DNA from 3 places in the Streptomyces sp. NPDC059255 genome. Region 3 is predicted to be linked to each of the others. Evidence: riboswitches for the same ligand, from Rfam matches in the RefSeq annotation. Region 3 holds a riboswitch; each other region holds the start of a gene.
The links. Region 3 has a riboswitch for cyclic di-AMP ahead of ACFXKG_RS17400 (C40 family peptidase). Riboswitches for the same ligand answer to the same signal wherever they lie in the genome.
Positions count from the first base shown of each region.

Region 1 (5,318 bases), on a different contig from region 3:
AGCGGTACGGCTTCCGGGACTTCAAGCTCAAGGGCGGTGTCCTGCCGGGGGCGGAGGAGGTCAAGGCCGTACGCGCGCTGAAGGAACGCTTCCCCGGGGCGCGGATCACCCTCGACCCCAACGGCGCCTGGTCGCTGCGGGAAGCGGTCGAACTGTGCCGGCCCCTGGTCGGCACGCTCGCGTACGCCGAGGACCCGTGCGGAGCGGAGGACGGCTTCTCGGGCCGGGAGATCCTGGCGGAGTTCCGCCGGGCCACCGGCCTGCCCACCGCGACCAACATGGTCGCGACGGACTGGCGCCAGCTCACCCACGCGATGGCGCTGCAGTCGGTCTCCATCCCGCTCGCCGACCCGCACTTCTGGACCATGCAGGGGTCGGTGCGGGTGGCCCAGCTCTGCCATGCGACGGGGCTGACGTGGGGCTGCCACTCCAACAACCACTTCGACATCTCGCTGGCGATGATGGCCCACTGCGGGGCCGCCGCCCCCGGGGAGTACAACGCCCTGGACACCCACTGGATCTGGCAGGAGGGCCTGGAGCGGCTGACCGTGGAGCCCCCGCGCATCGTCGCCGGCGAGGTCGCCGTCGACGACACCCCGGGGCTCGGCGTCGAACTCGACATGGACCGGCTTCTCGCCGCCCATGAGCTGTACGTGGAGAAGAACCTCTCCGGCCGGGACGACGCCGCCGGGATGCGTTTTCTGGTACGGGACTGGGAGTTCGACAGCAAGCGTCCCTGCTTGGTGAGATGAGACATTGCCGCACTCATGTCCCGCCTATTGCGACGGCGGAACGAGGATGCGGTACGAAGGCACGCCATGGCGTGCCATGGCGCGACAGGCCGTCAGAAGAATGAATCGTCCGGTGAATTCGAAGGGGTTCCGGTTCAATTCCCGCCGGGTGTTCCCAGTTGTCGGAGAGTCGGGTGGGAGGGCGATGGATCCTCTCGCCCGCCGGAGACCGATAAGGGCGTTTTGTCGGTATTTACCGTTAAGTGAAGTTAGGTGGCGTTAGGGGCACTTGTAGCCTCTGACGCCTTTTGCCTGTCCGATTATTCCGTTACGTTCGTGACCTGTGTCACCTCTGCCTCGGCGGGCGGGCGGAGCGAGGTGGACGCTTTCTCTCCCAGGAGAGGAAAGTTGAGTTCCCGGGACGCCTCCGAAAGGGTGATTGACCCGAAAATTCGGAACTTGTGCCGTCCTGATATCTCGCTTACGTTCTCGTCCATCCGGATGGAACGCCCAATCCTGCCGCTGTCCGGAGACCCACACACCTATCCGTCACAAGGCAGGAGCGGGGGACCCAGGTAAGTCGCCGGTCCGGATTTCCGGAACGGCTCGGGGTGAAGCCGTACGCACCGCCGTACGGCCGGGCATCTCCAGCCCGAACCCGACAGCTCACCTCGCAGGCGACGGAGAGGAATTCGTCGTGCCCAGAAACGCCAAGCACCGCCGTCCCAGAACCGGCTCGATCGCCCGTCGCCTCGTCGCGGTCGGCACCGGGGGCGCCGCTCTCGCGATTCCGCTGGTCACCGCGGCCACCGCCCAGGCGGCGCCCGCGACGGTGGAACACGTCCGTGCGGCCAAGGCCGCGGAGGCTCCCGCCGCCACGCCGAAGACCACCGCCACGACCTATGTCGTGGTCGAGGGCGACTCCCTGTCGAAGATCGCACAGGCCCACTCCGTCAGCGGCGGCTGGCAGAAGCTCTACGAGGACAACCGGAGCGCCGTCGGCGCCAACCCGTCGCTCGTGCACCCCGGCCTCAAGCTGACCGTCAACGGGAAGAAGGCCGCCGCCCCGGCGACCACCGCCGCGGAGACGAGTACGGAGTCCGCCGGGAGCGGCTCGGTCGAGCCGGCCGTCGCGAAGACGTACACCGACAACCTGGACGGCTGGATCCGCGAGGCGCTGGACGTCATGGCCCAGCACGGGATCCCCGGCAGCTACGAGGGCATCCACCGCAACATCATGCGTGAGTCCTCGGGCAACCCGAACGCCATCAACAACTGGGACATCAACGCCCAGAACGGCGTTCCGTCCAAGGGGCTGCTCCAGGTCATCGCCCCGACGTTCCAGGCGTACCACGTGCCCGGTACGGCGATGGACGCCTACGACCCGGTCGCCAACATCACGGCCGCGTGCAACTACGCCGCCGACCGGTACGGCTCGATCGACAACGTGAACGGTCCCTACTAGACCGGACCCGCGTCGCCCGACGGGTGACGAACGCACCGGGCCCCGGCCCCGCCGTCTCAGGACGACGGGGACGGGGCCCGTTCGCGTACCCGTCACACGCGTCTACGTGTCACACGCGTCTACGTGTCACACGTGTCCTACGTGTCACACGTGTCGTACGCGTCACGAACGCCGCGCGCGTAGCTCCCGTACCCCCGCCACCGCCAGCACGAGCGCCGTCGCGCCCAGGGACCAGAGGAGCTGCGGGCGGGCCGCGTCGTCGAGCAGCATCAGCACGAACACCGCCGCCATCGCGGCGAGCGTCACCCACGTCAGGCCGGGGAACAGCCACATCCGCAGGACCAGGCGCTCCGGCGCCTCCCGCTCGACGCGCGGGCGCAGCCGCAGCTGCGAGACGGCGATCATCGCCCAGACGAAGAGCAGCACCGCGCCGACCGCGTTGAGCATGTACAGGAAGACCGAGTCGGGCCACTTCAGATTGAGCAGGACGGAGACGAACCCGAACGCCACCGACGCCAGCACCGCCCGCCGGGGCACGCCCGACCCGCTCACCTTCAGCAGGGCCTTCGGCGCCTCGCCCCGCTCGGCCAGGGAGAAGACCATCCGGGAGGAGCCGTACAGGTTGGCGTTGAGCGCCGAGAGCAGCGCCACGAACACCACGATGTTCATGATCTGCCCGGCCGACGGGATACCGATCGCGTCGAGGACCGTGACGTACGGGCTGAGCCCCGCCTTCTGTGCCGTCCAGGGCAGCACGGCCACGATGACCGCCATCGAGCCGACGTAGAAGAACAGGATCCGGTAGACCGCGCTGCGCACCGCGCGGGCCACCGAGCGCACCGGGTCGTCGGACTCGGCCGCCGCGATCGTGACGACCTCCAGACCGCCGAAGGCGAAGATCACGGCGAGCACCCCGGAGGTCACACCCTGCCAGCCGTTGGGGAGGAAGCCGCCCTGCCCGGTGAGGTTGGCGAGACCGGCCGGGCGGGTGTCGGGCAGGACACCGAGGACCGCGAGGAGCCCGAGGACCAGGAACGCGACGATCGCGAAGACCTTCAGGGCCGCGAAGTAGAACTCGAACTCGCCGAAGTTCTTCACGGCGGCGAGGTTCGCACCGGTGAAGACGACCATGAAGACCAGGACCCACGCCCACTGCGGTACGGAGGGCAGCCAGCCGTTCGCGATCTGCGCCGCCCCCGTCGCCTCCACGGCGAGCACGACGACGAGCAGGAACCAGTACAGCCAGCCGACGCTGAAACCCGCCCACCGGCCGAGCGCGCGCTCGGCGTGCACGGAGAACGAGCCCGACGCGGGCATGGCCGTCGACATCTCGCCCAGCATCCGCATCACGCACATCGCGAGCGCGCCCGCGATCAGGTACGAGACGACGATCCCGGGTCCGGCCAGCGCGATCCCCGCGCCGGAACCGACGAAGAGCCCGGCGCCGATGACGCCCCCGAGCCCGAGCATGGTGAGATGGCGCTGCTTGAGCCCGCCGGCCAGCGGTTCGGCGGATTCGGCGGCGGGTGTGGCGGTGGGGCGGGAGGTGAGTCGGTCGTGCATGGGGAGGGCTCAGACTGCTTTCGGGGCCGGTGAGGGGACGCGGTGGTGCGGTCCTCGCAGTCTCCCCGGACGCCCCCCGTCCAGGCAAAACGTTTCCGGACGCGACGACCGGCGCGCCCGCCCCTGGCTCCCGTCCGCCACCGGGTGCGGCGGCGGACGGGGCCGCACGGAGCTGGAAAGGGCCGCCCGGGCCGGCGCGCCGGCCCGGGCCTACGCGTCGAGCGGTGGCCGGTGGGTCGGGGAGCCGGCGATGCTGCCGCCGGTCCGGGTGACCGAGGCGTCGAACTCGGTGATCGTGAGCTGGAAGCCGACCGGGCGGCGGGCGGCGATCGGCTCCAGGTGCTTCTCCGCCGCCGCGAAGAGCTCGTCCGCTATCCGGCTCCTGAGCTCCTCGGGGCGGCCGGGCGCGATCGTCAGCCTGATCTGCACATGGCCGTTGGCGGGCCCGCTCCCCGGACGGTCGCCGACCCGGGCAGCGGTCGCCGGCATGGCGAGCGTGCGGGTGCCCCAGCGGGGGAAGACGCCCAGGCCGAGCGCGGTCTCGTGCAGGACGTCGAGGAGCGTCTCGACGTCCAGGTCCTCGGCCAGGTTCGGGGTGTACTCGACGATGATGTGCGGCACCTTCGGATCTCGCTTTCGTGTGGCCGTACGGGAACGGGAGACGCCGGGGCCCCGGCGCTACCGCGAGTCTGCCCGGACCGCGTAACGGACCGCCGCCCCGACCACGTACCGGACCCTCAACGCGCTGCGTACCGGACCCCTCGTCCGGCCCCTTCACCCGGACCGCTCAGGCGAACTTGTCGCTGACGGCGTCGTAGATCGCCTTCGCCCCCGGGCCGAGGTAGGGACCCGCCAGCCAGGTCTGGGCGCTCGGGCCGATGGACGTGTTGCTCACCAGCGCGGACCGCCCCTGCGCGTCCTCGATGAACCAGCCGCCGCCGGAGGAGCCCCCGGTCATCGTGCAGCCGACCCGGTACAGCGACGGCTGGTCGTCCCGGACCGAGAGCCGGCCGGGGCGGCCCTGGCAGGAGAACATCCGCTCACCGTCGAACGGCGGCGCGGCCGGATACCCCCAGAGGCTCATCCCCGCGATCTTCGTCGCCGACGGCGCGTCGAACATGACGCGGGACGCGCCGCCGACCGTCTCCTCCAGCGAGGCGAAGTCGCTGCCCGCCGGCTTCTTCACATGCAGCACGGCGAAGTCGAACGGCGAACCGCTGCCGCCCGACGGGGTCCCCTCGGAGATCCACTGGGGCGAGGTCTGCGCCCAGTCCGCCCACCAGATGCCGAACGGCGAGAGCCGGCTCTTGCCCACCCCCACCAGCTCCTCGCTCGACAGCCCCTTGTCGTTGTACGACGGCACGAAGACGATGTTGCGGAACCAGCCGCCCTTCGCCCCCGCGTGCACACAGTGCCCCGCCGTCCACACCAGGTTGGAGGCACCGGGGTTGGCCGGGTCCGTCACCACCGTCGCGGAGCAGACCGAGGGACCCTCGGGGGTGTCGAAGAAGAGCTTGCCGACCACCGGGGCGCTGTCGCGGTACGAGACGGGCACCGGC
Region 1 covers NZ_JBHYZP010000019.1:100,814-106,131, forward strand. Annotated here, with positions in the region: gene ACFXKG_RS22530 (enolase C-terminal domain-like protein) at 1-752, shown strand, start outside; cyclic di-AMP (ydaO/yuaA leader) riboswitch at 1,261-1,424, shown strand; gene ACFXKG_RS22535 (transglycosylase SLT domain-containing protein) at 1,429-2,196, shown strand; gene ACFXKG_RS22540 (amino acid permease) at 2,359-3,759, opposite strand; gene ACFXKG_RS22545 (hypothetical protein) at 3,970-4,380, opposite strand; gene ACFXKG_RS22550 (trypsin-like serine peptidase) at 4,547-5,318, opposite strand, start outside.
Region 1: linked by a shared signal. The riboswitch ahead of ACFXKG_RS22535 (transglycosylase SLT domain-containing protein) and the one ahead of ACFXKG_RS17400 (C40 family peptidase) in region 3 are both predicted to bind cyclic di-AMP.

Region 2 (5,318 bases), on a different contig from region 3:
TTCTGCGCCACCGGGCCGGGCGGGACCCGGTCGGCCCGGACTTCGTGGAGCGCGAGCAGGAGTTGCTGCACCACCTGTGGGAGCGCAAGGAGATAGCCGGGCCCGCGCTGACCTACGCGGCGCGGGCCACCGGCCGGGTACGGGTGCCGCCGCCGTACATCGACTACGACGGCTACAACCCGTACCGCCAGTACTGACACCTGTCCGGGTGTGACCTCCGTCAGGCGGAGGCGGCGGTCAGCTCCGCCAGCTCCTCCGCCGTCAGCTCCAGCTCGGCGCCCGCGAGCAGCGTCGGAAGCTGCTCGACCGTGCGCGCGGAGGCGAGGGGCGCGATGACGGTCGGCTGCGCCGCCAGCCAGGCGAGCGCGACGGTGGCGACCTCGGCGCCGCGCGCCGCGGCGATCCGGTCCAGCGCGGCGAGCACCTTGACGCCCCGCTCGGACTCCAGGTACTTGCCCGCGCTGCCGGCCCGCGCGCTCTCCACCTGGGTGCCGGGGCGGTACTTACCGGTGAGGAAGCCGGAGGCGAGGGCGAAGTACGGCACGACGGAGAGGCCGTGGCGGACCGCGGCGTCCCGCAGGGGGCCCTCGTACGTGTCGCGCGAGACCAGGTTGTAGTGCGGCTGAAGCGCGACGTACCGGGCCAGCCCCTCGCGCTCCGCGAAGGCGATCGAGGCGTCCAGCCGCTCCGCGCTGATGTTGGAGGCGGCGACGGCACGCACCTTGCCCTCCGTGACGAGCTGGTCGAGGGCGGTGACGATCTCCTCGACCGGGACGTCCGGGTCGTCGAAGTGCGTGTAGTACAGGTCGATGTAGTCGGTACGGAGCCGCCGCAGCGACTCCTCGGCCCCGGCCTTGATGGTGGCCGCCTTCAGCCCCTTGAACTCCGGGTGCGCGCCCACCTTCGTCGCGAGGAGCACGTCGGAGCGGTTGCCGCGCGCGGCGAACCACTCGCCGAGGACGGTCTCGGACTCACCACCGGAATGGCCGTCCACCCAGGCCGTGTAGACGTCCGCGGTGTCCACGAAATTGCCGCCCGCGGCGGTGTACGCGTCGAGGACGGCGAAGGACTCCGTACGGTCCGCGGTCCAGCCGAAGACGTTGCCGCCGAGGGCGAGCGGGAAGACCTTGAGGTCGGAGGAACCGAGTGTGCGCAAAGTCGTCATGCGTCACTTCAACCCCGCCGCAGAGCGCCTTATTCCGTTTCGGGGCGCTCTGCGTGCTCCTGCTTCCCTCAGGACCAGACCCTCAGGACCGGGAGGCCGGCCTCAGGACCGGGGCGTCGGCCTCAGGGGTTGATGCCCTTGCCGTTCAGCCACGCCATCGGGTCGATGCCCGTGCCGCCCGCCGTGTGGACCTCCAGGTGGAGGTGGGGCCCGGTGACGTTGCCGGTCGCGCCGACGCGGCCGATGACCTCGCCGGTGGAGACCTTCTGCCCGGCGCTGACCGAGAGCGAGGACTGGTGCGCGTACCAGACCTCCGTGCCGTCCTCCAGCTCCAGGACCGTGCGGTAGCCGTACGAACCCGACCAGCCGGCCGACTTGACGGTGCCGCTGTGCACGGCCTTGACGGGGGTGCCCGTCGGCGCCGCGAAGTCCAGGCCGGTGTGGTAGCCGGAGGACCAGAGGGAGCCGGACTGGCCGAAGGAGGAGGTGAGGGTGTACGAGGAGGTGGGGAGGGAGAAGCTGGCCGCCAGCTTGGCGAGACGCTCCTGCTCGGCCTTGGCCTTGGCCTCCGCCTCGGCCTTCTTCTTGGCCGCCTCGATCTTCTTCTCCGCGTCGTTCTGCCGCGCCTTGGCCTGGCTCGCGGCCTTCTCGGCGGCCGCGTCCTCCTCCGCCGCCTGCTGCGTCGCGTCGGCCTTCGCCTGCTGCCGCTCGGCCTGCTGGAGGATGCGGGCGCGCAGCGCCTCGCCGGCGTCGGTGGTGCCCTGCTCGGCGTCCGCGGCGGTCAGGCCGGCGGTGCTCAGGGGCGCGCGGGCCAGCACGTCCGACGCGGAGTCCGCGTCGTCCGACCCCAGGGAGCCCATCCCCGGCAGGGACTTGGCGTCGGGAAGGTTGTCCGCGATGGCGTCGGGCAGGGATATGGAGACCGCGGGCTTGTCCTGCGCGGTGGCGATGCCGCCCGCGCCGACGGCGGCGATGACGCCGACACCCAGGACCGTGGAGCTGCGGGCGAGCCCGTTGCGCTGCTTGGCGACGCGGTGCCTGCCGCGTACGGGGCGGATGGACTCCTCGGTGGGATTCCACTCCCCCCAGGTCCCGGGCGCCTCGTTCTCACTGCCGCTGCCGAAGGAGTGGGTTTCGAAGGTGGCCGTGGGGGCAGGCTTGTTGGACGCCACTGAGGCGTGCTCCTTTCCTTCCTTCTCGCCTACCGGGTTAGCTGACGGGTTCGGAGCAGGAAGGTCTCCTACGGGTGTCCCCTGCCGCACGAAGCGGCAAGTAACTCCCGATTCACCCCAATTGGTGGTTCCCCGGTTCCCTCGCGGGATTCGGCGCACGCGCACGGTGCCATCTCTGGCGACGGCTGGGACAACCGCGCTGCGTTATCGAACGTTAATAGAGACCAGGGCCTTATTCCAAGCTGTTCCCGATGATCGTTAACGACTTCGCAACGGACGTAACGGGACACAAGAGCGCGCATCCGGGCGAGTTGATCGGCGCTCGGGGCACATTGGTCCGCCCTGCATACTTGACGGTATGTCAAACGTTATGCGGAGGGATACCCGCCGGTCACCATGAGTGATGCCGCGCGCTCAGGGCACGATCGGCATCGTCCGACGCCGCTCCGGCTCGCCCTCCGAGGGCCGGCTGATCGCCAGCAGCGCCATGTCGTCCTGGCTTCCGCCGCCCGTGTGCCGCCGTACGTCGTCGATCAGCGCCTGGAGCATTTCGTCGGGCCCCTGGAAGATCCGCCCGTCGAGCCGCTCGCACGGGACGTAGAAGATCCCGTGCGCGTCGCGCGCCTCGGTGAGCCCGTCCGTGTAGAAGAGCAGCGTCGCGCCGTCGGGGTACGCGGACTGCTCGGCCCGGTCGGGCCACGCGCCCAGCTCGCTCATGCCGAGCGGCAGCGCGGGGTCCTGCGCCCTCAGCATCCGTACGGCACCGCCGTGACAGATCAGCGGCTCGGGATGGCCCCGGTTGACGAGCCGTACGATGCCCTCGCCGTGCGGGATCTCCGCCAGTACGGCCGTGGTGAACCCTTCGAAGACATCGAGCCCGTCCCGCCCCGTCCCCTCCCGCAGGAGCGAGCGCTCCAGCCGCTGCGCGACGCCCTCCAGCGAGCTCTCCTGCTCCGCCGCCTCCCGGAACGACCCGATGATGACGGCGACCGCCTCGACCGCCTCCAGCCCCTTCCCCCGTACGTCGCCGACGACCAGCCGTACCCCGTACGGCGTGTCCTGCACGGCGAACAGGTCGCCGCCGATGAACGCGCCCTCCTGCGCCGCCTCGTACCGCGCCGCGATCCGCAGCCCGCCGATCCGCTCGGCGGGTCTGGGCAGCACGGCGCGCTGGGCGGTCTCGGCGATGACGCGGGCGGAGGCGAGCCGTTCGCCGCTGCGTCTGACGACGCCGTTGATGTAGAGCGCGAGGGCGGAGACGACCAGCACCGTCAGCAGTTCGCTGACCGACACCACCGTCGTGAGCGTGTCCGTATGGATACGGAGCGCCACCTCGGCGGCGAGCGAGGCCACGGCCACCAGCAGGACGCCGAGCAGCGGGAAGAACGGGGCGGCGATCAGCGGGGCGGCGGCGAAGAACGGCGCCGCGGTCACGCGGGCCGGGGTCACCAGGTCGAGCACCACCCCGCCGATGATCACCAGGGCGGGCAGGAGCCGGACGAGCCGCCGACCGGCCAGGCGCCGCGCGTACGGTCCGGCCGGTCCGTACGGCGCCCGGTCCGCCACCCGGCCCAGGTCGCGGGCGGGGTCCCTGCGATGGTCGCGCCCGTACGTGCCGGTCGCCCAGAAACCCGCGGCGTCGGCGCCCAGAATCCCGGCGCCGTCGGCGTCCTGTCTGCTTCTGCCGCCGAGGCGTTCCCGGATTCTCCTGAGCTTCCCCACCAGTCGTCTCCTGCCCGTTCCGCCGACGGCTGCGGACGGCACCGCGCTCCACCCAGGCTGGCCGCCGCCGCGCCGGGAGGCGACCCGCCGTCGGCCGACTGGGCTACGGAGACCGATGGCACGGAGGCCGGTGTGAAGACGCTCAGTCGGTCAGGTGGCGCTCGGCGTACACCTTCATGGCGTCCCGCACGAGCACAGCCGTACCTTCACCGTACTTGTCATACGTCGCGGTGAAACGTGGATCATCGACGTACGTGGCCGTGACTCCGATGACATAAGACCTGGTGGGCTCCATGGTCACCGCCAGCCAGTCACAGTGACGCCGGGCGATCGCCTGCGCCTCCTCGCCGGACGCGTCGTGGCCGGCCGCCGCCGCGCGCCCCCAGTCGCGGGCGATCGACTCGTGCCGCTCCTGGAACGCCCGGCGCTCCTCCTCGCTCAGCGAGCGCCACCAGCGGTCGCTCTTCTCGTAGGCGGGGCGGCCCCACCTCTCGGTGACCTCCTGCTCGTACCGTGTGTGCGCGAAGCCGTCGAACACTTCCTCTGCCATGAGTTCCTCTCCGTTCTCGGTCTTGTGGAGAGTGGTCCGCACCGACGTGATCAGCCGGCCGATGCGCTCGCGTTCCTGCTCCAGCAGCCCCAGATGGCCGCGCAGGGCGGCGGCCGTGTCCTGCTGGCCGTCGAGGATCCGGGCGATGTCCGGCAGCCCGAGACCCAGCCCCCGCAGCAGCAGGATCCGCTGCAGCCGGACCAGGGCCTCCTGGTCGTAGTACCGGTATCCGTTGACGCCGGTCCTGCTGGGCTCCAGCAGCCCCAGCTCGCCGTAGTGCCGGAGCGTACGGCTCGTCGTACCGGCTTTCTTCGCGATGTCCTGGATCGACCACTCCATGACGTTCACGGTAGAAGTTGACGTTACGTAAAGGTCAAGCGCGATTCCGAGGGCACGGATCCCCGGGACACGGATCAGGGAACGGGCACACGACGAAGGCCCGGATTCACCAGGAATCCGGGCCTTCGTTTTCTTCGTAGTAGCGGGGACAGGATTTGAACCTGCGACCTCTGGGTTATGAGCCCAGCGAGCTACCGAGCTGCTCCACCCCGCGCCGCTGAATAAGACTCTACGCCATCCGGAGCAAGATCATTACCAATTCCCGTGGCCGCGGCCGGAAGGGTGCCCGGCCGGGCCGAACGACAGGGCCTAGGCGGCCTCGACGACATCCGCCCGCACGGCGGCGGCCCACTCCACCAGCAGCCGCTGG
Region 2 covers NZ_JBHYZP010000003.1:331,091-336,408, reverse strand. Annotated here, with positions in the region: gene ACFXKG_RS07200 (PrsW family intramembrane metalloprotease) at 1-197, shown strand, start outside; gene ACFXKG_RS07195 (aldo/keto reductase) at 221-1,165, opposite strand; gene ACFXKG_RS07190 (M23 family metallopeptidase) at 1,288-2,337, opposite strand; cyclic di-AMP (ydaO/yuaA leader) riboswitch at 2,349-2,503, opposite strand; gene ACFXKG_RS07185 (PP2C family protein-serine/threonine phosphatase) at 2,752-3,912, opposite strand; gene ACFXKG_RS07180 (MerR family transcriptional regulator) at 4,202-4,948, opposite strand; tRNA gene ACFXKG_RS07175 (tRNA-Met) at 5,089-5,162, opposite strand; gene ACFXKG_RS07170 (hypothetical protein) at 5,258-5,318, opposite strand, start outside.
Region 2: linked by a shared signal. The riboswitch ahead of ACFXKG_RS07190 (M23 family metallopeptidase) and the one ahead of ACFXKG_RS17400 (C40 family peptidase) in region 3 are both predicted to bind cyclic di-AMP.

Region 3 (5,318 bases):
AGTGCTTCTTCGCGGGTCGGCAGCTCGCGCCGCAGGCCCTTCTCCACCAGCGTGTTCAGCAGATCCATGGTGCCGATCCTGGCGCACGGGGCGCGTCCTGGCCACGGAGGAACCCCACAACACCGCCTGATCGAGGTGTGTGCATAGCCACACTAACAATGGGTTCGACGACGGTTAGGGTCTGTGAGCTGCCTACAAAAGGACGGGACCGATGGAGCAGGATCCTCTCGACCGGACCGGCCTCCCGCAGCCGGCCGATCCCTTCGACTGGACCGACGGCGAGGCGCGGCGCCGCGAGCGGGCCGGGCTGGTCCGGGCGCTCCGGCCGCGCCCGGCCGACTCGCCCCTGCTGGACCTGGCGAGCAACGACTACCTCGGGCTGGCCCGGCACCCCGCCGTGACCGGCGCCGCCGTGGCGGCAGCCCGCCGCTGGGGCGCGGGCGCCACGGGGTCCCGGCTGGTCACCGGCAGCACCGAACTCCACGCCGAACTCGAACGGGAGCTGGCCGGCTTCTGCGGTTTCGAGGCCGCGCTGGTCTTCTCGTCCGGGTACGCGGCCAACCTCGCCGCGCTCACCGCGCTCACCTCCCGTGACGGACTGCTCGTCTCCGACGCCGGCAACCACGCCTCGATCGTGGACGGCTGCCGGCTCTCCCGCGCCGAGACCGTCGTCGTACCGCACGCGGCCCCCGAGGCCGTCGCCAAGGCACTCGACGCTCACCCGGGGCGGCGCGCGCTGGTGGTGAGCGACGCGGTCTTCTCGGTGGACGGTGACGCCGCGCCGCTCGCCGGGCTGGCGGCGGTCTGCCACGGCCGGGGCGCGGCCCTGCTCGTCGACGACGCGCACGGGCTGGGCGTGCTCGGCACGGGCGGCCGGGGCGCCCTCGACGCGGCGGGGCTCGCGGGGGCCCCCGGGGTGGTGGCCACGCTCACCCTCTCCAAGTCCCTGGGCAGCCAGGGCGGCGCCGTCCTCGGCCCGGCCAGGGTGATCGACCATCTCGTCAACGCCGCGCGGACGTTCATCTTCGACACGGGACTGGCGCCCGCGGCCGCGGGCGCCGCCCTGGAGGGTCTGCGGCTGCTGCGTCGGGAGCCCGAACGCGCCGAGCGGGCCAGGGAGGTCGCCCGTACGCTGCACCGGCTGCTGACCGGGGCGGGGCTGACGGCCGGGCGCCCCGACGCCGCCGTGGTCTCCGTACAGGCGCCGTCGCCCGAGGCGGCCGTGGACTGGGCGGCCGGGTGCCGGGCGGCGGGGCTGGCCGTGGGCTGCTTCCGCCCGCCCTCGGTCCCGGACGGCATCTCCCGGATCAGGCTGACCGCCCGCGCCGACCTGACGGAGGAACAGATCGGCGCGGCGGTACGGACGATCGTCGCCCTCGCGCCCGGGACCGCGTCACCGCGCCCGGACGCGCGCTAGCGGACTTCGCCCTGCGATCCGGTCCGCCGTCCGTCCAGCGCGCGGACGAAGGACGTCCACGCGCCGGGCGAGAAGGCCAGCTGGGGCAGGGCGAGGTTCTTGGAGTCCCGTACGGCCAGCGCGCCCGCGTCGTTCCGGGCGCACTCCACGCAGTTGTTGGCGCCGACGCTGTGACTGCTGCGCCGCCAGCTCCGCGGGGGTGAAAGGGGTACGGGATGTGGGGTGGGGGGCTGTGCGAGGCAAGCGGACATGATGCTCCCTACGCGCCGTCACTGATCCCGGCGATGAGATCCGATGAATCCTCTGTCGAGAGGGCGTGCGCCCGCATCGCGTCGAAGGCGACGCGGTACGCCTCAAGGTCCTCTTTCCGCTCCAGATAGAGGCTATTCGTTAAATGGTCGAGAATGACTAAATCCAGATCGGTAATGTTCGGAAAAGAGAAGATGACGAAAGGCCCCGTCAACCCGGCATAGCCGCCGGCGGTGAACGGCAGCACCTGGAGACAAATCTGCGGAAGCCGGGCGAGCCGGGTGAGCCGCCGCAGCTGATCGCGCATCACCCCGGGGCCGCCCACCTCTCTCCGTAACACCGCCTCGTCGACCACGGCGTGCAGCCGCAGCGGACTCTCGTCGCGCGTCAGCACCTCCTGGCGGGTGAGCCGCACATCGACCAGGGAGTCCACCGTCCCGTCCGGCTTCCCCGTCAGCGCCGCCCTGGTCACGGCGCGGGCGTAGGACGAGGTCTGGAGCAGCCCGGGCACCACGGAGGTCTCCAGCGTGTGCGCGGTGCTCGCCTGGGACTCCAGGGCGATGAAGTCCCGGTACGTGGGTGGGATGACCGAGCTGTACGCCGTCCACCACCCCGTGCCGTCCGCCGTGCCCGCGAGGGCCCGCAGCAGCGAGCGCAGCCGCTGGTCCTCGATGCCCAGCGCGTCGAGGAGCGCCGCCAGATCCCCGTCCCGCACCCCGCTGACGCCGGTTTCGATCCTGCTCACTTTCGACTGGTGCCAGCCGAGCAGCCGCGCCGTCTGACCACTGGTGAGCCCCGCGCTACGGCGCAGCCTGCGCAATTCCTCGCCGAGCCGCTGCCGACGTACCACCGGAATATGCCGCATGGCCGAATCCCCTCTCCGCGTTCTTCTCCGTCACGCCGAACGGCGTCAAGGCGGAGAAGTTATCTTTCCGGCGCCCAAATACGGTCTCGCGTTGCAGAGTTCACCGCTTTGAGCGACAGATATATGCAGATCTCGGTGGATCGGAGGTGCGGATGGTGCGATCAGTGGCAGGCTGTCGCGCAGCACGGTCCGAGGCCGTCCGCGCAGTCATCAGCTGTGCCGGAGTCCGGTCCGGCGGGAAAGGGACAGCGTCGCCATGGCCGACCACCAGGAAGCATCCATCACCCTGCCGAGCGAGCCCGCCTCGGTGCCCACCGCCCGACGGTATGTGGCGGACCTCCTGACCGACTGGGGGCTGCCGGGTGAGGCGGCCACGGCGGACACGGTCCGGCTGATCGTCTCGGAGCTGGTGACCAACGCCGTGCAGCACACCTTCGGCCGGTCGCCCACGTTCACCGTGGAGGTACGGCTCGACCGCGAGGAACGGCTGCGCATCGGGGTGACCGACAGTCATCCGCGCTGGCCCCAGCGGCTGCCCGCGGCCGTGCAGCAGGACAACGGCCGCGGGATGGTCATCATCCGCTCGCTGACGGCCGAGGCCGGTGGGCGGCTGTCGGTCACCCCGACCGAGGAGGGCGGCAAGACGGTCTGGATCGCCCTGCCCTGGACGGTCCCGCTGTCGCCGGCCGCACCCGCTTCGTAGCGCCCCCGCCGAGGCGTGCCTCCGCGGCGCCGCGGGCGCGGAGCGGCCAGCGACCATGCTCACCTCACCCGGCCGTACAGGACGCTCCTGGACCAGATCCTCTCCAGCCGGACCAGCGAGCCTGTCTTCGGCGAGTGCCAGATCCTTCCGTTGCCCGCGTAGATCCCGACGTGGTACACGTACCGCCCGGAATGGAAGAACACCAGGTCGCCCTTGCGCCGCGAGGAGGACGAGATGTGCCGGGTCTGGTTGTACTGCGCCTGAGCCGTGCGGGCGAGCTGCTTGCCGGCTTTCTTGAACGAATAGAGCGTCAGCCCCGAGCAGTCGAAGCGGTGCGGCCCCGTGGCGCCGTACATGTACGGGGACCCCTTCTTCGACTCCGCGATCTTCAGAGCCCTGACACTGAGCGTGGCGGCCTCGGCTTCTGACGCCGCGCCAGGTGCCAGCATCGTGCCGGCGACCGTGGCGAGCGTGAGGGCCGATACGGCCCCCGCCCGGGACAGCAGAGACGGGACATGTGTCTGCGCGGTCATGCGCAACCCTTCGTCAGCCGCCTGTGAAGGATGACCTGTCGGGTTCGGGCTGGCGAAGTTGCCCGGCCGCGTGAACGGCTTCACCCCGAGGAACGACCACGACGGGCGTCGTCCCGTACTGCCTGGGTCCTCCACTCCTGCCGATCCACTCCTGTCGACCCGTCATCCGGAACGGCGGCAGGACTCGGCGTCCGCCCGGACCGCCTCGCCAGGGCTGGCGGGGGCTTGTCGTCCCAGGGATCTTGACCCAGAAACCTCTCGAATTCCCTGCTGAAACGACGATATGTGAAGTTAGTCACCCTTGGCCCATGTGGGTGGCGACGGGTGATTCCGTCGCCGGGTCGCGCGCGGCGATGAGGGCTGTACCTGCGGCGTAACGATCACGTGCGCCGACGCCCCGGCCGGATCGCGCAACTCGCCTCGCCGATTCCGTCCGGTCAGTTCATACGCCGAATGTGCGAGTTCTTCTCGTATGGACGCGGCCATACGGGAACGGCGCGCACCCTCAAGTCGGCTGTTCGGGCGGGAGGGTGACCCGACCGGTCCGCCGCTCCCCGTCGAGCGTCCGCAACGCCCTCGCCAGCGTGGTCGCGTACAGCTCCCGCTCGCCCCGCTGGTGCATGACCGTCAGGGCGTCCCGCAGTCCGGTCACTTGGGCGGGCAGGGCCTGCGCGGCGCGCAGCGCGGCGTAGGTGTCCGTGCCGCGCGCGGGGTTGATCCGGCCCAACAGGTCCACGATCCGCAGATAGTGGTCGACGACCTCGCACTCGGCCCGGGTGAGGGCGGGCAGCGGCGGCAGTTCGGGTGGCAGCACCGGCCCTCACCGCCCGCCGGTGGAGGTCGTGCGGTTCTGGACGACGTGGTCGATCAGCCCGTACGACCGGGCCCCGGGCGCGTCGAGGATCGTGTCCCGGTCGATGTCGGCGGCGATCCGTTCCGTACTCCGGCCGGTGTGGCGCGCCAGTGTCCCGGTGACCAGGCTCCGCAGCCGCAGCAACTCCTCCGCGTGGATCAGCAGATCGGAGGGCTGCCCGTGCAGCGGCTCCTCGACGGCGGGCTGCTGGAGGACGATCCGGGCGCCGGGCAGCGCCATCCGCTTGCCGGGAGCCCCGGCCGCCACGAGTACGGCGGCGGTCGAGGCGGCCTGGCCGAGACAGACCGTCTCCACGTCGCAGGTGATGATCTGCATCGTGTCGTAGATCGCCGACATGGCGCTGATCGGACCGCCCGGCGAGTTGACGTAGAGGCTGATGTCCCGGTCGGGGGCGGCGTACTCGAGGTGGATGAGCTGCGCGATCACATCGTTCGCGGCGGTGTCGTCGACGGCGGTCCCCAGGAAGACGATCCGGTCCTCCAGGAGCCGGGAGTACGGATCGAGGGTGCGGCTTCCGTAACTCGTCCGCTCGGTGAACTCGGGCAGGACGTAGCGGGCCGAAGGGCGCTGCATGGCGTACCTCTCCTCAGGGGCGGGTAGCGGGGTCCGCGCGGGCTTCTCCGCACGGGCTTCTCCGCACGGTGAACCCGCACGACTCTCTGTAAAAAATGTACAGG
Region 3 covers NZ_JBHYZP010000013.1:70,650-75,967, forward strand. Annotated here, with positions in the region: gene bioB (biotin synthase BioB) at 1-68, opposite strand, end outside; gene ACFXKG_RS17380 (8-amino-7-oxononanoate synthase) at 212-1,417, shown strand; gene ACFXKG_RS17385 (DUF397 domain-containing protein) at 1,414-1,668, opposite strand; gene ACFXKG_RS17390 (helix-turn-helix domain-containing protein) at 1,677-2,531, opposite strand; gene ACFXKG_RS17395 (ATP-binding protein) at 2,788-3,234, shown strand; gene ACFXKG_RS17400 (C40 family peptidase) at 3,294-3,767, opposite strand; cyclic di-AMP (ydaO/yuaA leader) riboswitch at 3,771-3,967, opposite strand; gene ACFXKG_RS17405 (hypothetical protein) at 4,273-4,581, opposite strand; gene ACFXKG_RS17410 (ATP-dependent Clp protease proteolytic subunit) at 4,588-5,214, opposite strand.